Regions from separate parts of the Salinivibrio sp. ML290 genome, predicted to be linked through region 2. Evidence: predicted binding sites of a transcription regulator. Region 2 holds the regulator's gene; the other holds the start of a gene.
The links. Region 2 encodes CRP, which controls carbon source genes, mostly activating them, when cyclic AMP is high. Its sites were predicted from a motif close to TGTGANNNNNNTCACA; they were not measured.
Positions count from the first base shown of each region.

Region 1 (12,423 bases), on a different contig from region 2:
CAAAATCCAGTACATGAAGCTTAGAGCCAAAGGGTTTAGAAACAAACAACGGTTCAAGACAGCGATACTGTTCTATTTTGGGGGGCTTGATATGACTTTCCACCATGAACGATGAAGAGCCGTAAATATACAGCTTTTGCAGTTAAAGGAATGCGCTTTAACACCCACGCTACCGCCATTGGTTGGCGGCGTCCAAAAGGCCTTATAGGGCAGTTTTTCGTGGGCTAGATTATCAGACGCTGGGTAATGTGTTTAGGCAAAGGGGTCTAAAATGTTGGCGCGGTCAGGGTTGGGGATTTGTAGGGGGGTTAAACGCAAAAAAGCCGCTGACTGAGCAGCGGCTTTTCGGTATGTGGCGGAGAGATAGGGATTTGAACCCTAGAAGGGCTATTAACCCTTGCCGGTTTTCAAGACCGGTGCTTTCAACCACTCAGCCATCTCTCCGGAACGCGGCGTATATTATTGGGTTCGTTGTGGCTTGTAAACCCTTTATTTGCCGCTTTTTGTCTGCTCGCTCAATCAATGATCAGCTTGGCGAACATGCTAGCAAAAAGCGATTAGCTTACCGCCAATCGCCCTGCTTTTAACTGAGACACGTTAGCTGAGTCTCTTTGCTGCGCAGTGTTTATAGCGCGATAAAAATACCCGCCAGTGCCGCACTCATTAGGTTGGCAAAGGTGGCGGCAATCACTGCGCGTACGCCAAGGCTTGCTACATCTTTGCGGCGTTCGGGCACCATGGCACCAATCGAGCCAAGTTGAATGGCAATTGAGCCAATGTTGGCGAAGCCACACAAGGCAAAGGTCACAATCACCTGGCTTTGCACAGACAAGTTCGCTTTGATATCGGCAAAGGATAAGAAGGCGACAAACTCATTGAGTGCGATTTTCTGCCCTAATAGGTTGCCGACGGCAAACACTTCATGCACCGGCACCCCAGTAAGCAATGCCAAGGGTGAGAATAAATAGCCGAACAGGCTTTCTAGGCTTAAGCCTTCTAAATCAAGCAGCTCGCCAATGCTCCCGAGCCCGGCGTTTAGCATCGCAATCACACTGATAAAGGCCACCAGCATAGTACCCACGGCCACCGCGACTTTCATGCCGTTCATCGCGCCACTGGCCAAGGCATCAATCGCGTTCGCTTGGTCGCTATCGCTGATCTCCACCTGGTTTTGCTCAGCCGGTGTTTCCGTCTCAGGGACGATGATTTTGGCCATTAATAATCCACCGGGCGCGGCCATAAAGCTCGCGGCAATCAGGTATTTCAAATCCACGCCCATGGCGGCATATCCACCAAGTACACTGCCGGCCACTGAGGCCATGCCGCCGACCATTACGGCGAAGAGTTCAGAGCGAGTCATTTTGCTAAGAAAAGGGCGAACTACCAAAGGAGATTCGCCCTGAGAAAGAAAGATGTTGCTGGTTGCCACCAGAGACTCTGCGCGGCTGGTGCCGAGTAATCGCTGTATGCCGCCGCCGAGGAGTTTGATAACCCACTGCATAATGCCGAGATGATAAAGGAGAGAAATCAGCGCACTGATAAAAATGATTAACGGCAGTACTTTAACAGCGAAAATAAATCCATCGTTCGCCAGAGGTCCAAACACAAACTCGATGCCTTCGTTGGCAAAGGAGAGCAGCTTCGCCGCGCCATTACTCATTGCCCCTAGCATGGCTTGACCAAAGGGAATATAGAGCACCAGGGCAGCAAACCCAGCTTGCAGGCCAAACGCGCCTAGCACTGTTCGCCAGTTGATCGCTTTGCGGTTGGAGGAAAATGCGCACGCGCATAGAAACAGAGCGACCAGACCTGCCGCACTATAGAGGAGTTGCATAAATAGATTACCTTGCCGTTGTGTTGCACTTGCGGTACGGATGAGTACGACACGCTGCCGGGGTGGCAAGAGGTTCCATCATGCGTTACATCGTACCGCGGGTTCGGTGAAGGTGGGCCCGACCTTGGACGCTTTTTCTTCAGCCGCAAATCGCGACACAGTCACTCTTTGGCTATCGCTGCGCAAAGAGCACATGTTGGGCGAGCATTCTAGTGTGATTAAACTCTCATTTCCAGCAGAATTTGACGCTCGATCACACTTATTGAGTGGTTATAGAGGGTTGCAAACTGTCTTTTTGGCTGTGTCTTGTCTCTCAGACAATGGTCGGATGTTTATCCCTCTCTTTTTGTGTCACCTTGGTGGTGTCTATCATTCACACCCTGCATCACGCCTGCGCTTAACAAATTTGGCAAGATTGGTTGACACGTTTGGCTCATATGATATTCATGGGTGGCTATTGACAAAATCATTGAAGGTAAAGCGATAAAAATAAGCCTCAATGGAAAAACAAAAGCAATAGCGCTAAAAAACATAAAACAAAGCAAACACAACAACGCAACCACAATAAAGGAAACACACATGCAAACCGTCTCTTCGCATCAGGCAGGATCTAGCTTGTCGGTGATGCAACGTCTACGCGCATTGGGGCCAGGTATCATGATGGCCGCGGCAGCTGTAGGCGGCTCTCACCTTGTTGCCTCGACCAAAGCCGGAGCCATTTATGGCTGGCAACTCGCGGCATTGATCCTGCTCGTTAACTTGTTTAAATACCCCTTTTTTCGAGCAGGCGTACAATACACCGCGGGAACCGGTGAAACCTTGGTCGAAGGCTATGCGCGTTTAGGTCGGCCTTATTTGTGGCTGTTTGTCGCGTTAAGTGCGGTCTCTGGGGTGATTAACACCGCGGCCTTGACCTTATTTAGTGCCAGCTTGCTCAGCTATTTTGTGCCGTTTGATCTCTCACTGACGGTGCTCTCGAGCATTATTGTGGCCACCTGCTTAGTCATCTTGATTGCGGGGCATTACAAAGCGCTGGATACCTTATCAAAAGTGATCATGGCGACGCTGACATGCGCCACCTTAGTGGCGGTGACGATTGCCGTGGGGAATCCTGTCGCGGTTGAACCCAACTTCAATGCGCCCTCGATTTGGTCTGTCGCCGCCATCGGCTTTATCGTGGTGACCATGGGTTGGATGCCCGCTCCGATTGAAATATCTAGCATCACCTCGGTGTGGCTCAAGCGTAAAGCGCAATCTGAGCCGATTAACGCCAAAGCGGCGCTGTTTGATTTTAACGTCGGTTACATCGGTACCGCGCTGTTGGCGATTGTGTTCTTATCACTCGGTGCCTTGCTTCTGCACGGCAGCGGGGTGGAGTTAAAGCAATCGGGTATCGGCTTTTCGCATCAGTTAGTGGGCCTGTACGCCGCCACCATTGGTGAATGGTCGCGCTATTTGATTGCCGTGGTCGCCTTTTTCTGTATTTTCGGCAGCACCATTACCGTGATTGATGGCTATGCGCGGGTCGTATCAGAATCACAACGCTTGTTGCGTGAACAAACAGAAGCCGAGGCGCACCCGGGCATCGCACAAGGTTGGATGATGCTGATCTCGGTGTTGGCACTGGCGATTGTGGCGTTTTGGACCGGCGCACTGCTGACCATGCTTGATTTCGCCATGGTGGCGGCATTTGTCACCACGCCCTTTTTCGCTCTGTTGAACTATATTTTGGTGACCAAGCACCGCTTGCCGCCTGAAGTGACCATGAGCAAAGCGATGCGTGCGCTAGCCATTACTGGATTAGTGTATTTATTCGGCTTTTTGGCGGTGTTCGTCTGGTGGAAGTGGTTGATGTAACAAAGTTTACCTTGTTCGCGCTTAAAGGGCTGGGTTAACATCCTTTTACAACTTCACCATCGGTGTTGAGCGCGGATAAGGTATTATTGACCTTATAAAAGCCAGTCGTGGTTTAGGTTAAGGACGTGGGTGGCTTGAAAAAGTGAACGACTGCCCACATAACTGTCGTATATAAAAATGGATTGTTAACCCAACCGGGAGAACGTTATGAACGATCGTATCGTTTCGCACAGCCAGTCACAGCAGAGTGCGTTATCTACAAACAAAGTGCTACGTAATACGTATGCACTGCTATCGATGACACTGATCACCAGTGCTATCGCGGCCTTTATCGCTATCGCTGTCGGCATCGGCCCAATGATGTCGCTAGGTATGACCCTAGGTGCGTTGGCGATCGTGTTCTTTGTGCTACCACGCACCATGAACTCCTCCGCCGGTATTGTATGGACCTTCGTGTTCACCGGCTTACTGGGTGCCTCACTCGGTCCAACCTTGACCTACTACCTGAGCCTGTCTAGCGGCCCAGGGATTGTCATGCAGGCGTTGGCGACCACAGGTATGGTGTTCTTAGGCCTATCGGCGTATGCCATTACCTCTAAGAAAGACTTCTCTTTCATGGGTGGTTTCTTGGTCGCGGGTGTGATTGCTCTACTGGTGGCGATGGTCGCGAACATCTTCTTGCAGATCCCAGCGCTGAGCTTGGCAATCAGCACCATCGCGGTACTGATTTTCTCAGCCTTCATTCTGTATGACACCAGCAACATCATTAATGGCGGCGAGACTAACTACATTCGCGCCACCGTGTCGCTGTACTTGAACATCTTCAACATCTTCGTTCATATGCTGAGCATTCTTGGCTTTATGAACGACGACTAAGCCTCGTGCTTTAAACCGTAAGTCACAAAGAGCCGGCATGCGCCGGCTTTTTTTATGGCTGCTTTTTTAGCCCTAAAAGCGTGTGATTGAATGGCGCACCCACTCAGTGAAGCGCGCCACATCAGGCACAGTGAACGCCAGTTGCACTCGCCCGCCCTGCTCGCTATGCTTTGCAGCCTCAATCAAAGCGATAACGTCCGGTCAGATGACGAACAAAGGTAAAAGTATGCTGGTGTATGAAGGTGAAACCATTGCGACGGATGCGCAAGGGTATTTAAAAAATGTGGATGATTGGCACGAAGCCCTGGTACCGCTGCTTGCCGAACAAGAAAACATTGCGCTGACCGAAGCCCATTGGGAAGTGATTCACTTCGTCCGCCATTTCTATCAAGAGTACAACACCTCACCGGCGGTGCGTTTGTTGGTTAAATCGATGGAAAAAGAATACGGCCCAGAGAAAGGTAACAGCAAATACTTGTTTAAGCTGTTCCCTAAAGGCCCGGCAAAACAGGCCACCAAGCTGGCAGGCTTACCCAAGCCCGCGAAATGCCTCTAGTCACCGAGGCCGATAGCTCAAGCGCCGCCACACCTTCGCGGCGCATGTAACGATTGGCTCTAGGCTCTCTTCTATTGAGACCTGTTATTAAGGCGCTACAAGATGGCAAAGCCATCAACGGCGCGCCATTCCGCGTCCTCTTGATCAACCTGATCGACGCCCGCCGTCGGTGGCCCTTTATCTAACCACGCCATTAACGAATCCACTGACTCTTCGCGTCCACAAGCCAATACCTCAACGCGACCATCCGGCAGGTTCTTCGCGTATCCGGTTAATGAGAGCTTCAACGCCTCATGGGCGGTGTGATAACGAAAGCCAACCCCCTGAACGTGACCTGTGACATAGGCTTTGACACATTTTTGAGACATCTGTCACCTCTCCTATATTCCCATTGCAAAACGACACCTGTATAACGCTACATGAGACAAGTCGTTTGACAGGATGGCGTCATGAAAGAAGTTGCGTTTCGATGGATTGATAAATATTTTATCCACCTTCGGCTACAAGAAAAATTTTACCTTATCTTTTTCCTCCCCTTGCTCGCAATGGTTGTGATTGCGCTTACCTTGGATGCCGCCTCGGATACCCGTGTGGCACACAAGATGGAAGCGGAAGGCCAAGCCATTCAAGCCATGGTTGATAAATACGACCTCCCGAAAGGCGAGGTACAAACCCTGCTCAATAACCAGCAAACCGGTTTTACGTTCAATGGTAATGAGCTTGTCTATCAACTTGACGGCTCACTGTTTAGCCATATGAGCGCCACCGACTGGAGCCTACTGATCGGTATGGTTCTGGTGATTGCAGTACTGATTTACTACATCATGACCTTTATTGGCGGTGCGATGTACACCATGAACCAAGCCTTATTAAAGCTAGCAGATGGTGAGCTGAGCTACCGAATGAACTTTATTCCTGTTCGTGATGAGTTTAGCCAAATTGCCGTCACTATCGATAAAGTGCTTGAGCGCGAGCAAAACTTGGTGAAGGCGATTCAACAAAGCGCTGAAATGATGGATGGCTTGTCAGCAAGCTTGCAGCAGCGTAGCGATGAGAGTGAAGCCTTGGGTGAGAGTCAGCGCCAGTATCTTGATTCACTGGCCAGTGCCACCGAAGAAATGGCAGGCTCGATTCGCGAAGTGGCCAGCCATGCCACGGACACCTCAACCCAAACGCAAGAGGCCACCGAAGCGGCGAACCAAGGACGTCAGCAAGTCCAGCAAACCATGGCCGCGATTAACGGCCTTGCCAGCGAAATTGCCCAAGCGGCGGATAAAGTCAGCGAGCTGAGCAAAAACGCCGAGCAAATTGGCACCGTGGTGACCACCATCAATGGCATCAGTGAACAAACCAACTTGTTGGCGCTGAATGCGGCGATTGAAGCGGCACGTGCCGGTGAACAAGGCCGCGGCTTTGCGGTGGTGGCCGATGAAGTACGTACACTGGCCAGTCGCACCCAAGAGTCAACGGTTGATATTCAGTCTATGATTGAATCACTGCAAGCGCATACCGCGGATCTGCGCCGCGTGATGGAAGGCACGGTTGAAAATGCGTCAGCCAGCGAGGCGGCGGTGCAAGAAATTGATACCGAAATCAGCCAAATCGCTGAGCGCAGTGGCACTATCGCCGATCGCAGCACCGAGATTGCGGCCGCTGCCGAACAGCAAGGCAATGTCGCGGGCACAATTTCACAAGACGTCGAACAGGTACGCAGTCAGTCCACACAAGTGGCACAAATGCTGCGTGATTCTGCCACCGAAGTCAGCGAGCTGGGCGCACAAGCTCATCAGCTGAAAACCTTAGTGGCAGGGCTTCGTACCTAAACGCCTGAGTCTACCCCCCTCACGCTTGTAATCACGCGCCCTTCTCTGGGCGCGTTTTTATTGCAATCCCCCTGACCTTGCTCGACAATACCCGCCCTTTTTTGCTTTGCCTCGTTAGGACACCATCATGACTGCCACTGTGTATCTCGCCAAAGGCCGCGATAAATCTATCAAACGCCGCCACCCCTGGATTTTCTCGCGCGGTATTGCCCGTATTGAAGGAAAGCCAGGTTTAGGTGACACTGTCACTGTCTGCGATCATCAAGGCGAGTTTTTAGGCCTTGGCGCGTTCTCGCCACAATCGCAAATTCGGGTACGCATGTGGTGCTTTGAAAAAACCCCCATCGACAGTGACTTTTTCCTTGCCCGTATTCGTGCGGCAAAACCGCTACGTACCATGCTCGCCGAGCGTGATGGCTTAACCGGTTATCGTCTCTTAGCCGCCGAGTCAGACGGTGTCCCCGGTATTACCGTGGATAAATACGATAACTACTTGGTGTGCCAATTGCTCAGCGCCGGCGCGGATGCCCAGCGTGATAATCTGGTCACCGCCCTACGCACCGAGTTTCCAGAGTGCCATATCTATGAGCGCTCCGATGTGGCCATTCGTAAAAAAGAAGGCCTTAAACCGCGCACTGGCGTTTTACACGGTGAGGAGCCGCCTGCCTCTGTCATCATCGAAGAAAATGGCGTGGCAATTGAGGTTGATATTACCAACGGCCACAAAACCGGTTTTTATCTCGACCAGCGTGATAGTCGCGAACAAGCGGTGAAATACATGGATGGCAAACGGGTCTTAAACTGCTTTTGTTATACGGGCGGCTTTGGCTTGTATGCGCAAAAAGGCAATGCCAAACATGTCACTAATGTTGATGTGTCACAGCCTGCGCTCGACAAAGCGAAAGCCAATGCCGCCCGAAACGGCTTTGACCTCACCCGCGCGGAATTTGTCAATGCCGATGTGTTCAAGCTGCTGCGCACTTATCGCGAACAAGGCGAGCGCTTTGACGTGATTGTGATGGACCCACCTAAGTTTGCCGAGTCGAAATCCCAACTGACCGGCGCATGTCGCGGCTATAAAGATATCAATATGCTCGCCATGCAGCTTCTTAATCCGGGTGGTGTACTGCTCAGCTATTCTTGCTCGGGTTTGATGGATGCGGGCCTGTTCCAAAAGATCCTCGCGGACGCGGCGTTAGATGCCGGTAAGAACGTGCAGTTTATCGAACGCTTTGCGCAAGCGGCGGATCATCCCACTCACAGTGCTTATCCTGAAGGCTTTTACCTGAAAGGGTTTGCCTGCTTGGTGCAATAAGTCGCAAGCAGTATCGCACTTTTGTGTCAGCAGGCGACCTATGTCGTCTTCTGACCTAGACACTTCTGTCTAGCGCCTCTACTGTATTTAGAGAGTCAGCGTTTAGAGAGCCAGCAACAGGAGTGTATGAATGCTCAGTCCCATTAAGCCACAAGATGAAGATCAGCGTTTAAAAAAACTAGAAGAAACGGGCCTGCTAGATACCGAAGACGAAGAGCGCTTTGACCGTATCACTCGCTTAGCAAAACGTTTATTCAACGTCCCGATCGCCCTCGTTAGCTTAATCGACAACGATCGTCAGTGGTTTAAATCCTGCTTTGGCCTGACTGTGCGCGAAACTTCCCGCGATATTTCTTTTTGCGGCCATGCCATTTTGGGCAATCAGCCGTTTGTGGTTCAAGACGCCAGTGCCGATCCACGTTTTGCCGATAACCCTTTGGTGACTGGTGACCCGCATATCCGCTTTTATGCCGGGCACCCGCTTTCTCTTAGTGATGGCACCAATATCGGCACACTCTGTGTTATTGATACCCAGCCAAGACGTTTTAGCCAAGAGGACGTGCGCTTTTTAAAAGATCTGGCGCTACTCGCGGAAAGTGAGTTGTCATCGGCACATACCGCTTACACTGACGACATTACAGGCATTTCTAATCGACGCGGTTTTATGCAACTGGCGAGCCGAGCGGTACAGCATTGCCAGTCAATTAATGCTCCCTATTCATTAGCTTTTTTGGACTTAAATAACTTTAAAGCGATTAATGATACCTACGGCCATGCTGAAGGGGATATCGCGTTATCTCACTTAGCCAACTTGCTGCGCGCCAATATGCGCGAATCGGATGTGTTCGCCCGCTTTGGTGGGGACGAGTTTGTGGTGTTTCTCTATGGTGCGGGTCGTCAAGAAGCGGAGAATGCCCTCGAGCGTTTTGCTGGGGTGGTTGAACGATTTAATCAAATCAACCGGCACACGTATCCTCTCTCATTTAGCCAAGGCATTGCGACCAGCTCAGCCACCTCGCACCGCGGTTTAGATGACTTGTTGGATGAAGCGGATACCAAGATGTATCAACAAAAAATGCGTCAAAAAGCCCACAACGGTGATGAGTCCTAAGCGGTGTAGACGTGTAAACGAATAAAAAACGTGGCACACAAAGGTGCCACGCGTTGTCGATAGTACTCACAGCCTTTGCATCTAGTGTGAAAGCGCCGAGGCGATGGTCTCCAAACTACTCGGATCATCAATCGTCGAGGGCACGTGATAAGCCTCGCCATCCGCCATTTGGCGAATAATGCGACGTAATATTTTCCCTGACCGTGTTTTGGGCAACTTATCGACGATAACCGCTTTTTTAAAGCAAGCGATCGCGCCAATTTGATCCCGCACACGCTGAACTAACTCCTGTTCGATCTCGCCACTCACAGAGACAAAACCATCTTTCAGTACCACCAAGCCGAGCGGCAATTGGCCTTTGAGCTCATCGTGCATGCCCACCACTGCACATTCGGCGACCGCTTCATGGCTACCCAGTACTTCTTCCATTTCTCCGGTCGATAAGCGGTGGCCCGCGACGTTAATCACATCATCTATCCGTCCCATCACAAACACATAGCCATCTTCGTCCATGTAGCCCCCATCACCAGAGACATAGTAACCGGGGAACTGGCTGAGATAGCCGGCTTCAAAGCGATCGTGGTTGCGCCACACCGTGGGCAGGCAGCTGGGCGGCAGGGGACGCTTCACGGCAATATATCCTTGCTGGTTTGGCGCCGCAGGATCGCCCATTTCATCGAGAATACACACCTGATACCCCGGGCTTGGCATGGTTGCCGAGCCAGGCTTGGTCGCAAAACAGGTTAACCCTAATGGATTGCCTGCAATCGCCCAGCCGGTTTCAGTTTGCCACCAGTGATCCACCACGGGTCGCTGGGTCTTTTCTTCTACCCATTCCAATGTCGGTGGGTCAAGCCGCTCGCCGGCCATAAACACCGTGCGTAACGATGTCATCGGATAACGCGCCAGGTGCTCACCGTTTGGATCTTGCTTTTTAATCGCCCGAAAGGCGGTAGGCGCCGAGAACAAGATGCTGACGTTATACTCATCACACACACGCCAAAACGCCCCCGCATCCGGTGTGCCGACGGGTTTGCCTTCAAACATCACCGTGGTGCAGCCGTGTAGCAAAGGGGCATAGACAATATACGAGTGCCCCACTACCCAGCCGACATCCGAAGCGGCCCAAAACACTTCACCGGGTTTGACGTTGTAAATCGCGCTCATGCTGTACTTCATCGCTACCGCATGGCCGCCATTGTCACGCACTACGCCTTTGGGTTTGCCCGTGGTGCCGGAGGTATAAAGGATATACAAAGGATCCGTAGCATTAACGGGCACCGGCGCCGCAGGAGTAGCTTCAGCCAATAGCGCCGCCCAATCAGCATCACGCGGATTGTCTAAATTAGAACGACACATCGCACGTTGATAGACCACCACATGGTCGGGTTTGTAGCGACTGTCCATGATGGCTTGATCAACCATCGGCTTATAGGCCAAGGTTTTCGCGCCCTCAATGCCGCATGAGGCGGTAAGTACCACCTTAGGCTCCGCGTCTTCAATCCTTACCGCCAGCTCGTTCGGGGCAAAGCCACCAAACACCACCGAGTGGATCGCCCCAAGCCGTGCGCAAGCGAGCATGGCCACGGTCGCTTCTGGGATCATGGGCATATAAATCACCACGCGATCCCCCTTTTCAACCCCTAGCCCTGCCAGCATGCCCGCAACTTTCGCCACGTAGTCACGCAGCGCGGCATAGGTGTAGGTGGTTTTTTTGTCGGTGACCGGGGAGTCGTAAATAAGTGCAGTTTGTTCGCCTCGACCTTGCTCGACATGAGCATCAAGCGCCATATACGCGGTGTTCATAGTGCCATCGGCAAACCAGCGCTCAATGCCATTGTCATCTTTGCTAAGAATGGTTTGTGGAAAGGTAAACCAATCGAGCTGTTTGGCCTGCGCCTGCCAAAAACCCTCGGGATCGCGGCTAGCCCAATCCGCATGGTGTTGATAACTGGCTTCTTGCATAAGCGGCTCCTTATCGCCCGCCATGAGCGAGCGATGAGTTAGCAAGCAACGTGTTTAATAACGTGCTTAGTTAATCACAAACAGAGACATAAACGTGTGCACTGGGGTTTTCTCCAGCGCGGCCTGGTCGCTACACAAGGCAGCGATTTTTTCGCTCTGTGCTTGCGGGAACCGGGTCGCCAAGTTAGCGCGGAATTTTTGCTCCAGCACAGGGATCCCTTCTTCGCGACGGCGGCGGTGACCAATTGGGTATTCCACCGCGACTTGTTCAGTACTGCTGCCATCGGTAAAGAAGATTTGGATCGCATTAGCAATCGAGCGCTTGTCGGCTTCAAGGTATTCCGCGCTGTAGCGTGGGTCTTCTTTGATCACCATTTTTTGCCGTAGCGCATCAATACGCGGGTCGGCGTGATGGAAGGCGTCTTCGTAATGCTCGGCCACTAGATTGCCGTATAGCAGTGGCACTGCCACCATGTATTGCAGGCAGTGGTCACGGTCAGCCGGGTTAGCCAACTCCCCTTCTTTAGAAATGATGCGAATGGCCGATTCATGGGTGGTGATTTCAATACGTTCAATCTCATCCACACGGTCTTTCACCTGTGAATGCAGGGTGACCGCCGCTTCCACCGCCGTTTGGGCATGAAACTCTGCTGGGAAGGAAATCTTAAACAACACGTTTTCCATCACGTAGCTGGCAAAGTCTTGTTTGATACTAAAGGGATTACCGTTAAACAGCACATCGTAATAGCCCCACTTGGGTGCGCTGAGTACCGACGGCAAGCCCATTTCACCTTTCATGGTGATCATCGCCAACCGCACCGCGCGGGAGGTGGCATCGCCCGCCGCCCACGATTTGCGTGAACCGGCGTTCGGCGCATGGCGATAAGTGCGCAGCGCACAACCATCTACCCAAGCTTGAGAGACGGCATCAATAATCTGCTCCCGATTACCGCCCAGCATTTTGGTGACCACAGCCGTTGATGCCACGCGCACCAATAAAACGTGATCGAGCCCGACGCGGTTAAAGCTATTCTCAAGGGCAAGCACGCCTTGGATCTCATGGGCTTTGATCATCGCGGTCAATAC
Region 1 is NZ_MUEY01000003.1:252,164-264,586, forward strand. It holds gene BZG23_RS04795 (transposase) at 1-115, shown strand, start outside; tRNA gene BZG23_RS04800 (tRNA-Ser) at 354-444, opposite strand; gene BZG23_RS04805 (NupC/NupG family nucleoside CNT transporter) at 626-1,834, opposite strand; gene BZG23_RS04810 (NRAMP family divalent metal transporter) at 2,414-3,691, shown strand; gene BZG23_RS04815 (Bax inhibitor-1/YccA family protein) at 3,899-4,567, shown strand; gene BZG23_RS04820 (TusE/DsrC/DsvC family sulfur relay protein) at 4,794-5,123, shown strand; gene yccX (acylphosphatase) at 5,219-5,491, opposite strand; gene BZG23_RS04830 (methyl-accepting chemotaxis protein) at 5,573-6,946, shown strand; gene BZG23_RS04835 (class I SAM-dependent methyltransferase) at 7,074-8,261, shown strand; gene BZG23_RS04840 (sensor domain-containing diguanylate cyclase) at 8,392-9,372, shown strand; gene BZG23_RS04845 (propionyl-CoA synthetase) at 9,454-11,337, opposite strand; gene BZG23_RS04850 (bifunctional 2-methylcitrate dehydratase/aconitate hydratase) at 11,404-12,423, opposite strand, start outside.
Region 1: a site for CRP is predicted at 2,048-2,063, ahead of BZG23_RS04805 (NupC/NupG family nucleoside CNT transporter). Genes of this name have one in related genera too.

Region 2 (12,290 bases):
GATCAACAATCTCCATCACCTCGTCAGGCGAATCAGTACAAATCACAATCGCTTCTGCGGTATGCGCACCGGCCGCCCGTAATAAATCGAGCTGGGTTGCGTCGCCATAATACACTTCATAGCCAAAGCGACGTAGCAGCTTAATCTGCGTCGGATCACGTTCTAATATGGTCACGCCAATTTTGTTAGCGAACATCAAACGCCCTACCACCTGACCAAAGCGACCAAAACCGGCAATGATCACGCGCGCATCAGCTTGCTCAAACTGTCCTTGGGGCGGCGCTTCCTCTGGCTCGTTGAACGTGCGGGCAAACCAGCGCTGTTGAAGCGTCAGCATTAAAGGCGTCGTCATCATTGATAAGCTCACCACCACCAACAAAAATGCATTCAATGGCTGGTCGAGTAACCCTTGGCTGCGCGCGGCAGTAAAAATAACAAACGCAAACTCCCCGCCTTGGCTAAGCAACACCGCCATTTGACTACGTGCCTTTGGCGCCACGCCAAACAGACGCGCCAACCCGTAAAGCAATATGGTTTTTGCAAAAATTAACGCTGCCACCGTGCCTAAAATTGCGAGGGGATAATCGAGCAATAAGCCGAGATCAACGGTCATCCCCACCGCAATAAAGAACAGCCCGAGCAACAAACCTTTGAAAGGCTCAATCGCGGTTTCTAGCTCATGACGGTATTCACTTTCAGCAAGCAATACGCCCGCAAGAAACGCCCCGAGCGCCATCGATAAGCCCAATGCTTGCATGGCCAGGGCAATACCAATCACCAAGGCCAACGAGGTCACGGTAAATAGCTCGGTGACACCGCTCATGGCCACTAAACGAAACAGCGGGCGCAGCAGGAAATGACCGCCTACTAGCAAAATACCGATACCGACAAACATCCATAATACGTCGAGCCAGCTACCGGCACTGCCACCGGCAAGCGCAGGGATCATCGCGAGCATCGGGATTACCGCAATGTCTTGGAAGAGCAAGACCGCAAAGCCTGACTGTCCGGTTTCGCTGCGCATTAGGCGTTGATCTTCGATAATTTTCATCGCAATCGCGGTAGAAGAAAGCGCCAGGCCAACTCCAATCACTAATGATTGGGAAAGGGTTAAGCCTGTCATCATACATACCACACCAATGGCGAACGCGGTGAGTACCACCTGACTGCCCCCAAGCCCGATAATCGGTCGGCGCATTTGCAGTAACTTTTTCGGGTTCAGCTCCAGACCAATCAAAAACAGCAGCAGCACCACGCCAAATTCCGCAAAATGGAGAATCGCATCCACATCACGGACCAGACCCAGCCCCCAAGGCCCGATCACTATGCCTGCCAGCAAATAACCGAGGACAGAGCCCATGCCCAAGCGCTGTGCCAACGGAACCGCAATCACCGCGGCCAATAAAAAGACAAAAGCCACCGATAAGAGGTTGTTATCCATCCTCTCCTCCTTGTTGCGCCAACGGGTCGGCGAGCCAATCGGCGTAAATCTCGGCAAACGCATCGCGATCGGCATCGCCAACGCGACGTGCCCAGTGCAACACCAACGGCGGGATCCAATACATCCGACATAATGAGGCGGTTAACTCAAAGGGTTGCAATAACTCGGCCATCGAATATTTATTGTAACCTTGCTGGCTAAACGCTTCGGCCGCACCGCCAGTGGTCACCACAAAACGACAGGTTTTATCGGCCAACGCATCCCCGCCTTGTCCATGAGCAAACCCTTTCCCTAACACCACATCTATCCACTCTTTTAACAATGCCGGACAGGAATACATTTGCAGTGGATGCTGAAAGACCAACACATCGGCGTCAGTGACCAACGCACGCTCATGATGCACGTCCACCACAAAATCAGGGTATGCGGCGTAAATATCATGGACTGTGACATGGGCCAACGGCGTAATGGCCTCAATTAAGCGACGATTGGCAACAGATTCATCGGGGTCGGGGTGAGCAAAAATCACCAGTACCTTGGGAAGAGAGGGGCTTTCAGCCTTATCTCGGGGCATAGGCTTCCTTGTCGTTATGATTATTGTAAGAACGCAATCTGTTCATTTATTCTATGTTTTTAACTTTAACACACAAATATGCCCCGTCTGTGTCTGACCAGTGGGATGACGCGGTAGAATTTGGCAATCCTCGTATCAAGCTGGTATAACGACCGCGCAACCATGCGCATCCATCAACCCGAGACAGACTGAGAAATCATGATTCGCTTCTCCGACATTCAACTGCTTCGCGGTGGTAAGCCCCTGCTTGACCACACTTCTGCCACTATTTCGCCAGGCGACAAAGTCGGTTTGGTGGGGAAAAATGGCTGTGGCAAATCTAGCCTGTTTGCATTGCTGCGCCATCAATTATCGTTGGATGCCGGCAATTGTGACTATCCGAGTCAGTGGCAGGTAGCATGGGTGGCGCAAGAAACCCCAGCACTCGACAAAAGCGCACTTGAATACGTCATTGATGGCGATAGCGAATACCGCGAGCTACAGCAAGCCTTACGCGACGCCGAAACCCGTGATGATGGTAATGCGGTAGCGATGTTGCACGACAAATTGGATGCGATTGGTGGTTATACCATTGAAGCACGCGCTGCGAGTCTGCTTGATGGTTTGGGCTTTAGCCAACCACAAATCCACTGGTCACTCACCCAATTCTCAGGTGGCTGGCGAATGCGGCTGAACTTAGCACAAGCGCTATTATGCCGCTCTGATCTACTGTTGCTGGATGAACCCACCAACCACCTAGATCTCGATGCGGTGATGTGGCTGGAAAAATGGCTACAGCAATATCCAGGGACCTTGGTGTTGATCTCTCACGACCGGGACTTTTTGGATCCTGTCGTCAACCGTATTATTCATATTGAGCACCAACAGCTTAATGAATATACGGGTAATTATTCCGACTTTGAACAAATGCGCGCGCAAAAATTGGCTCAACAACAGGCGCAGTACGAAAAGCAACAAAAGCAAATTAACCACATGCAATCGTATATTGATCGCTTTCGCTACAAAGCGACCAAAGCCCGTCAAGCGCAAAGTCGGATTAAAGCCCTTGAGCGGATGGAGAAGGTATTGCCCGCGCAATACGATAACCCATTTAGTTTTACCTTCTTCACCCCGGATGCCTTACCCACACCGATTTTGATGATGGACAAGGTGGCGGCTGGTTATGATAAGACCCCCATTATTGAAAACATTCGCCTTAACCTGGTGCCGGGGGCGCGCATTGGCTTACTGGGGCGCAATGGTGCGGGTAAATCAACCCTGATTAAACTGCTCGCGGGTAGCCTACCCGCCATGGCCGGTGAATTAACCTACTCGCAAGGGGTGAAAATTGGCTATTTTGCCCAACACCAACTTGATACGTTGCGGATCGACGATACGCCACTTCAGCACCTAAACCGGTTAGCCCCTACCACTGCTGAGCAAACCTTGCGTGATTTTCTCGGCCGGTTTGGCTTTCAAGGCGACAAGGCGCTCGAGCCCATCGGTCCCTTTTCTGGAGGCGAAAAAGCCCGCTTGGTGCTCGCTTTGCTGGTGTGGCAAAAACCGAACCTACTGCTACTCGATGAGCCCACTAACCACCTTGACCTGGATATGCGCCAAGCATTAACGCTGGCTTTACAGTCCTACGAGGGCGCGATGGTGATTGTCAGTCACGATCGCTTTTTGCTGCGCGCCACTACCGATGACTTGTACTTGGTCGACAATGGCGCAGTGCTACCCTTTGATGGAGACTTGAACGATTATCATCGCTGGCTGACCGATCAACAGCGTGCTGATCGCGCTGAGAGCAAAAAACAAGCGGCCGCGGAGAAAACAGCACCGCAACAAACCCAAGTGGATCGCAAAGCGCAAAAACGCCGCGATGCCGAATTACGCAAGCAAACGGCGCCTTTGCGGAAAAAAATTGACAATCTCGACACACAGATAGAACAACTCTCTGCCATTATCAGTGACGCGGAAAGCCAGTTGGCGGATCCTGAGATTTATCACAGTGATAACAAAGCGCGACTCACGGCGCAATTGCAACGTCAAGCGGATGCCAAATCGACGCTCGAAGAGGTGGAACAAGAATGGATGGAGCGACAAGAAGAGCTGGAAGCCCTGGAGGCGACATTCACTCAAAGCTAACCCCTGGGATGGCGAACCCCGCCGACCTGTGGCAGTTTTGTTTACATCATTATGGCAAGCCAGAGGTGAAACAAGCCTGCCTCAAGCTCCAAGACGAGCACCAAGGTAACGTCAACCTTGCCTTGTTGCTCGCCTGGATTGAGCAACATGGCTACGGCCTTGCCCCCGAGAGCCTGAGCCAACTCAAACACGCGTTGAGCCGATCGGAGCATTTGCTTATTGCCTATCGTCACCTGCGGCGAGATTTGAAGCCGCGGGTCGGCAGTGGACAGTACAAAAAAATGCTTAACTTTGAGCTCAGCTTAGAAAAATTCCAACAGCAGGATTTAGTCGAGGCCCTAAATCGTCAAACCTGGCTCACGGATACCGCCTCTCCTCTCGCCTACTATTGCCGTCAGCTGTCACCATCAGCACGCAACCTATATACATCACTGAGGGTGACGCCCGCCGAGGAAGAGGGAAGTAACCATGATGACACCGTTTAGACCCATTCCCAGTGCACGGAATGCGCACCTACAAACCTTGTTGCCTCGCTTTCTGCGTCGTGCCCCGCTTTTCACCCCTCGCTGGCAGCAATTTGATCTGCCCGATGGCGATTTTGTTGATTTGGCCTGGACACATCAACCGCAACCTGGGCAGCCGATTGTTGTTTTATTCCATGGCTTAGCCGGCAGTTTCGACAGCCCGTATGCCAACGGCTTGCTCGCCGCGTTCCAACGTCAAGGTTGGTGCGGCGTAGTGATGCACTTTCGCAGCTGCAGTGGCCGCCTTAATCGTGCCGCGCGGACCTATCACTCTGGAGAAACCCAAGACGCACGTGCCTTCTTAACCTATTTGCGTGAGACCTATCCAGAGAGTCAAATTGGCGCGGTCGGGGTTTCCTTAGGGGGAAACATGCTGGTACGTTATCTGGCGGACTATCACGATGATCCCATCGTGACCTGTGGTTGCGCAGTGTCACCCCCACTTGACCTAGCCGCGTGCTCGATGCGTATCCAGAAAGGGTTTTCCCGTGTTTATCAAGCCTATTTGTTGCGCTCGATGCGACAAACCCTTGCTGAAAAGCTGACCCGTCATCAGCAAGTCGGCCGGTGGCATGCGGGAGAACGCCCAACGATCAATACGTTGTTTGAGTTCGACCAAACTGTCACTGCCCCGCTTCATGGCTTTGACGATGCACACCATTATTACCGTGCCTGCAGCGGCCTTTCCGTGCTTAATGCCATTAAGACACCGCTGGCCATCATTCATGCCAAAGACGACCCGTTTATGACCGACGCGGTGATCCCAACGTCCCCCTTACCCGCCAATATCGACTACCAACTCACAGAGCATGGCGGCCATGTTGGTTTTGTCACGGGAAGCTGGCGCCAACCTCAGTTGTGGCTTGAGCAAGCGGTGCCCGGCTGGTTAGCGTCTTATTTGCCGCATGAGTCACTGAGCAAGACGGCACGTTAGTGCCATCAAAGGAATCAAAGAGAACCACTGCATTTACTGGTATGATCGGGTAAAATGCGAGCCAATTCACAACATTCGCATCACGCACCCTCGCGTGCCATCCTGAGATAAATAAAAGGTGATGTAGTATGATGGTTCCATGGCAGTCGATTCCCGACGAAACACTGACAGCGTTAATTGAGCACTTTGTATTACGGGAAGGAACCGATTATGGTGAGCAAGAAGTCAGCTTTGCACAAAAAGTTGATGATGTTCGCCAACAATTACAATCCGGAGACGCCGTGATTGTGTATTCCGAGTTGCACGAGACAGTGGATATTCGTCGTAAAGCAGCACTCGGCTCTTAGCATCGCAGTACACGCCGTATCGCGATACAAATTCAGACTGAATGACAGGGCGCGTCATGTCGGCTAAACATCCAATTATTGCGGTTACTGGTTCGTCAGGAGCCGGTACCACCACTACCTCGGAGGCCTTCCGTAAGATGTTCCAGATGATGAACATCAAAGCGGCCTGGCTAGAAGGGGACAGCTTTCACCGTTTTACTCGTCCCGAAATGGACGTGGAGATCCGTAAAGCGCGTGAACAAGGCAAGCATATCAGCTACTTTGGCCCCACCGCCAACGACTTCCCTCGACTAGAGCAGTTTTTTCGTGAGTATGGCGACCAAGGCACGGGAAAATACCGTCGCTATTTACATACCTTTGATGAAGCGGTGCCCTATAACCAAATGCCTGGTACCTTCACACCATGGCAAGACTTGGCCGACAATACCAATGTATTGTTTTACGAAGGATTGCACGGCGGGGTGGTCGACGGTGACGTCAATGTTGCGCAACACGTCGACCTCTTGATAGGTATGGTGCCCATCGTCAACTTAGAGTGGATTCAAAAATTTGTCCGCGATACGCGCGATAGAGGTCACTCTCGTGAAGCGGTGACCGACTCGATTGTGCGCTCAATGGATGATTACTTGCACTATATCACTCCGCAATTTTCTCGCACCCATATCAATTTTCAGCGCGTTCCCACGGTAGATACCTCAAACCCATTAAATGCCAAAGGGATCCCGTCTTTGGACGAGAGTTTTGTGGTGATCCGCTTTCGTGGGATGAAAAATGTCGACTTCCCCTACCTGTTGCAGATGATCACTGGGTCGTTTATGTCACGGCATAACACCTTAGTGGTGCCTGGGGGAAAAATGGGCTTTGCGATGGAATTGATTATCCGTCCATTGATCCAACAATTGATAGAAAAAGGCAAGATTGGCTAAGGCGTAGCGCATCCATGATGTATTACTTCTCAAGCCGTGATCTTAGCCACGTTTTTGCCAGATTTTTAGGCGGTTGGCCTAGATCAAAATCAAGAAATCACCAACAAAAAAAGATACACTCTTGTTAACATACAGTGAGCTTGTAGCCCGCGTTCAGACTTCGTATTCTGTGCAATGATCTGATGGGTTACCCCTCAGACAAAGATAGGACGTTGTTGCCGGGCAACACATGCAGAGGAAATAAGTTATATGGTTCCAGGAAAACCTCAAACAGACCCTACACTCGAGTGGTTCCTTTCACATTGTCATATTCATAAGTATCCGTCTAAAAGCACGCTTATCCATGCAGGTGAGAAGGCGGAGACCTTGTATTACATCGTGAAAGGGTCTGTGGCCGTACTGATCAAAGATGAAGAAGGCAAGGAAATGATCCTGTCTTACCTTAACCAAGGTGACTTCATCGGTGAGCTCGGGCTTTTCGAAGAAGACCAAGAGCGCACTGCTTGGGTTCGCGCTAAATCACCGTGTGAAGTGGCAGAAATTTCATTTAAGAAGTTCCGCCAGCTCATCCAAGTTAACCCTGACATCTTAATGCGCCTGTCTTCACAAATGGCGCGTCGTTTGCAGGTAACTAGCCAAAAGGTAGGGGATCTCGCCTTCCTGGACGTCACAGGGCGCATTGCGCAAACCTTGTTGAACTTGGCGAAGCAGCCAGATGCCATGACACACCCTGACGGTATGCAAATTAAGATCACCCGTCAGGAAATTGGCCAAATTGTCGGCTGTTCGCGTGAAACCGTGGGACGTATTCTAAAAATGCTGGAAGAGCAAAACCTCATTTCCGCACACGGTAAAACCATCGTGGTATACGGCACACGCTAATTGCGCCGCTCTCTGTATCACCAACCGACGCCCTGGCGTCGGTTTTTTTATCTCCACTTTCTGGCAAGCACGCGGATAGCTTCTAAACTCAAAACGATATTGTTAACACTAAATTAACAAGGTGTCGTTTATGAAAAAAGTGATAACTGCCCTCACCGCCCTCGCGCTCTCTGTGTTTTCAGTCCATGCCGCATCCAATACCACGATTGTACACCCCGAGCCACGCGCTGGCTCAGCGCTTGACCTCTATGCCATTGAGCTGATTGAATTTCTTGCTGAAAAATCGGGAGAATCTGTCACCTTACAAGCCTTTGACGGCCAAATTGGCTCTCAGTCTCGTAAAGTGGAGATGCTCAAGCAAGGCAAGCTCACTGTCGACTGGCTTGGTGCCGACCGTACACTGGAATCGGAACTGATCCCCATTCGCTATCCCGTGTTTCGTGGTTTACTCGGCCATCGCCTGTTTATTACCAACCAAGCCACTGAGCCCCAACTCGCTCAGATAAATAGCGCGGGTGATTTGCAGTCTCTTACCATGATTCAGGGACAAGGCTGGGCCGACGTCAAAGTGCTCAAGTCAGCAGGATTTCGGGTACGTGAGATATCGAGCTTTGAAAACATTTTCAAAGTGGTTGACACAGGCCGTGCCGATCTCTTCCCTCGAGCCTTGATTGAGCCTTTTAGTGAATTAGCCGAGCGGCCGCAATACGGTAATCTGTTAGTTGACCCTCACCTGATGCTGATCTATCGCTTCCCAATGTTCCTGTTTGTGTCTCCGCAGCACGCTGACGTCGCCGAGATGTTAAATGGCGCTTTTGAATCGGCATACCAAGACGGATCATTTATTGAGTTTTTCAATAATGCGCCTTTAGTTAAGGAAACCTTTGAAAAGGCCAACATTGGTGAGCGTACTGTCATCCGAGTTGACAACCCTCACTTAAGCAACGAAACACAAGCGATTCCAGACACGTTTTGGCTCGACATCGAGGTCCAATAGACAATAAAAAGGGAGCGTATCACACGCTCCCTTCTTGCCATGATGTCGATAAGCAATGCGTGACGCACTAATGGGTGCTTTCAAAAATTTTGTCTGCCGAAGCAGCCACAAAGCCCTGATAGAGATCACCATTGGGCAACACATACCGCTTAGCAAACTCGTAAAAGCCACCTGGGATGGTTTGCGTGCAATCAGAGAAAGCAACCGGCACACGATCCGCCATGGTAGAGGATTGCTCCAGATACACAGATGCATCACCTTTGACTTCCCCACCTGACTCGTTAATCGCAAAGCCATTGTCACGCAATGTGTTGTTCACCGATTGGCAATCATCATGTGCATTAAGCTGATTTACACTCACGGTAAAGTGGTTGGCGCCATAGCCGTGTGCAGCGACCCAAGACGCATATTCACTCTCTTCGGCAAGCGTTTGATAGGTTGCCCAATCAATATCCCATAGACGACCCTGATGGAGAAAATCGCTACCTGTGAGTGACGACTCATCGACCTGTGCCACCAGCTTCTCAACAATCGCCTGAAGCGCGGGCGAGCATTGCTCGACCATCAACTCACTGATAAAGACTTTCGGCATCAGAGGATCGGGGTGCTCAAAATGACAAGCATTGAGCTTTTTCGCTTCAAAGGTATAGTCACCTTTTTGCTGATACCCCAAGGCGAGAAATGGACGCGCAAGTACCTTTAGCCCAACCTTAGCCAAACCAAATGTCCGTAAGGCAATATGATCATTGATCAAAGGTTGCCCTTCCTCTAATAAGGCATGCACCTTATGTGCCGATGGGCACAGACGGTTGATGTAGTCCTGCCACAGTTTGTCGAATAACGCTTGGCCACTGTCCATGTTGCTCTCCTTAGTCCTGTTGAGTCGGTATACCGGGGGCGAACGTTTCGGGCAGTACCACCTGCTCCCCTTCCATTGACGCCATCGGATAGGCGCAATAGTCCGCTGCATAGTAAGCACTCGGGCGTAAGTTCCCTGAGGCACCCGGCCCACCAAATGGCGCATCACCGCTAGCGCCCGTCAATTGACGGTTGCGGTTAACAATCCCTGCACGAATATGGTCAAGGAAATATTGCCATTCACCATCGTCTTCACTGATAAGCCCGGCAGACAATCCATAACGGGTGTCATTGGCTTTGGTCACCGCATCGGCCATATCGTGATAACGCTGTACTTGTAGAAGCGGGCCAAAATACTCTTCATCCGGTAACTCTTGAATGCCGCTCACATCCAGAATGCCTGGTGAGATCACCGCATCATGTAGGTGCTCGCACTCAATCACGGGTTTTGCGCCGAGGTCGACCAACTTTTGCTGTGTGGCCAGAATACCCTCCGCCGCCGCGACCGAGATCTGCGCCCCCATAAACGGCGCCGGATCATCAAACTGACCGCCTACACGTACGGTTTTTGTCCACTGCGCCAGACGCGTCAAGATCTTGTCGCCCATTTCACCCTCAGGTAATAGCAAACGGCGCGCACAGGTACAGCGTTGACCCGCACTGAGATAAGCCGACTGAATAATGGTATAAACCGTCGCTTCTAGATCACCGAACTGGTTACTGACCACCAAGGGATTATTCCCCCCCATTTCCAGCGCCAGCATCTTATCAGGCTGACCGGCGAATTGGCGGTGGAGGATATGGCCAGTATTGGCGCTACCGGTAAATAGCAGTCCGTCGATGCCTCGGGCTTGTGCTAAAGCCTCGCCGGTATTACGGCCACCTTGTACCAGATTGATAAGGCCATGCGGCAGCCCCGCCTCTAACCAATACCCCAGTGTTTTTTCCGCGACCTTTGGCGTTAGCTCTGACGGTTTGAACACCACACTGTTGCCCGCCAATAGCGCGGGGACAATGTGGCCATTAGGAAGATGCCCCGGGAAGTTGTAGGGACCAAAGACTGCCATGACGCCAAGAGGACGGTGGCGCAACACAGCTTGCGTGCCATTGACATCTTTTTCGCGTGAGCCCGTTCTCTCGTGGTAGGCACGCACCGAGATCGCCACTTTGCCGATCATGGCCCCGACCTCGGTTTTTGTCTCCCAAAACGGCTTTCCCGTTTCTTCAGCAATGGTGCGTGCCAAATCGTCGGTGTTGGCCTTCACGACCTCAGCGAAACGCTCAACCAGCGCTTGGCGCTCGGCAAATTCAGTATTACGCCAAAGAAGAAAGGCTTCACGTGCGGCGCTAACCGCTTGTTCAACCTGGGGGCGCGTCGCTTCTTCACCTTGCCAAATACACTGACTATCAAAGGGATTTTGCGAGGTCATCACCTCGCCCTCGCCTTTAATCCATTCACCGTTAATCAGATGGCCTGCTGATTGCTTTGTCATCTTATCCCTCCATGGCAATCAAACGCAGCTGATCGCCTTCTTTTACATTCAATGCGTCTGCCACTGCTGGGCTGATCACCACCTGATTGGTTTCGTGATCCATCGCCGCTTTGGCTGCCGTCGCGCGGAAGCCGGAAAAGTCGGTGTTCGAAATCAAGAAATCTTGCGCGCTGCTGTGCTCTCGTAAGCTCGCGGTGGCTGTAAAGGAGTGTCGTACGGATTCGATATTGTGGCGCAAACACTCCACCGTTGGGCCAGCATCAAAGATGTCGACATAACCGCGACAAGAAAAGCCCTCTTTTTCCAACAAGCGCAGTGCTGGACGGGTATTTGGATGCACTTGCCCAATGACGGCACGTGCTTCTTCACTGAGTAAACTCACGTAAATGGGTAATTTTGGCATCAAGTCGGCAATAAAGCCCTTGGCTCCAATCCCGGTGAGGTAGTCAGCCAACGTGAAGTCAATGTTAAAGAAGTTATCCTTTAACCATTGCCAAAACGGCGAGTTGCCATCGTCATCCGACACGCCACGCATTTCTGCAAACACAACGTCAGCAAAACGCTCGGGGAATTGCGCCAACATTAAAAATCGGCACTTCGACAAAAGCTTGCCATTTAAGCCGCCACGAAACTCGGGGCGCATAAACAGGGTGCAAATCTCGGTCGCGCCCGTGTAGTTGTTACCAAAGGTCAACACTTCCACAATGTTGTGTACATTCAGTTTGCGCGATGAATGCACGACCTTGGTGAGATGATAACTGTAAAATGGATTATCGAGGCCAATCGCCGCTTCAATCCCAGTCGTCCCGGCAATTTCGCCGGTTTCTAAATCTTCAGCGACCATCAAATACCCTTCCGGGCCTGGTTCAGTCACCTTTTTGGCAAAGCTTTCCAGCGAATTATCAATTCGCCCTTGGAGCAAATCGGCATCCACCGGCAATGAGGTAAACCCATGGCCGGAGGCTTCCGCACACAACATCAGTGCATCAAAATCTGATGCACGGATAGGCCGAATAACTAACATCTCAAATCCCTCCGAGTGTGGTGAGGTCGCTTATCCTGCAACGACCTTCGCAATTGCGCGCTCTAGGCGTGCCATCCCTTCTTCAATATCGGCTTTGGTAATCACCAATGAGGGGGTAAAACGGACAACGTTGGGGCCAGCGACCAGCACCAATAAACCTTCT
Region 2 is NZ_MUEY01000009.1:92,445-104,734, reverse strand. It holds gene kefB (glutathione-regulated potassium-efflux system protein KefB) at 1-1,441, opposite strand, end outside; gene kefG (glutathione-regulated potassium-efflux system ancillary protein KefG) at 1,434-2,015, opposite strand; gene BZG23_RS10120 (ABC transporter ATP-binding protein) at 2,214-4,142, shown strand; gene BZG23_RS10115 (TIGR02444 family protein) at 4,151-4,627, shown strand; gene BZG23_RS10110 (hydrolase) at 4,611-5,600, shown strand; gene BZG23_RS10105 (YheU family protein) at 5,729-5,947, shown strand; gene BZG23_RS10100 (phosphoribulokinase) at 6,004-6,873, shown strand; gene crp (cAMP-activated global transcriptional regulator CRP) at 7,123-7,755, shown strand; gene BZG23_RS10090 (FAD-dependent oxidoreductase) at 7,886-8,752, shown strand; gene BZG23_RS10085 (DUF1338 domain-containing protein) at 8,820-9,611, opposite strand; gene astD (succinylglutamate-semialdehyde dehydrogenase) at 9,622-11,103, opposite strand; gene astA (arginine N-succinyltransferase) at 11,105-12,127, opposite strand; gene BZG23_RS10070 (aspartate aminotransferase family protein) at 12,158-12,290, opposite strand, start outside.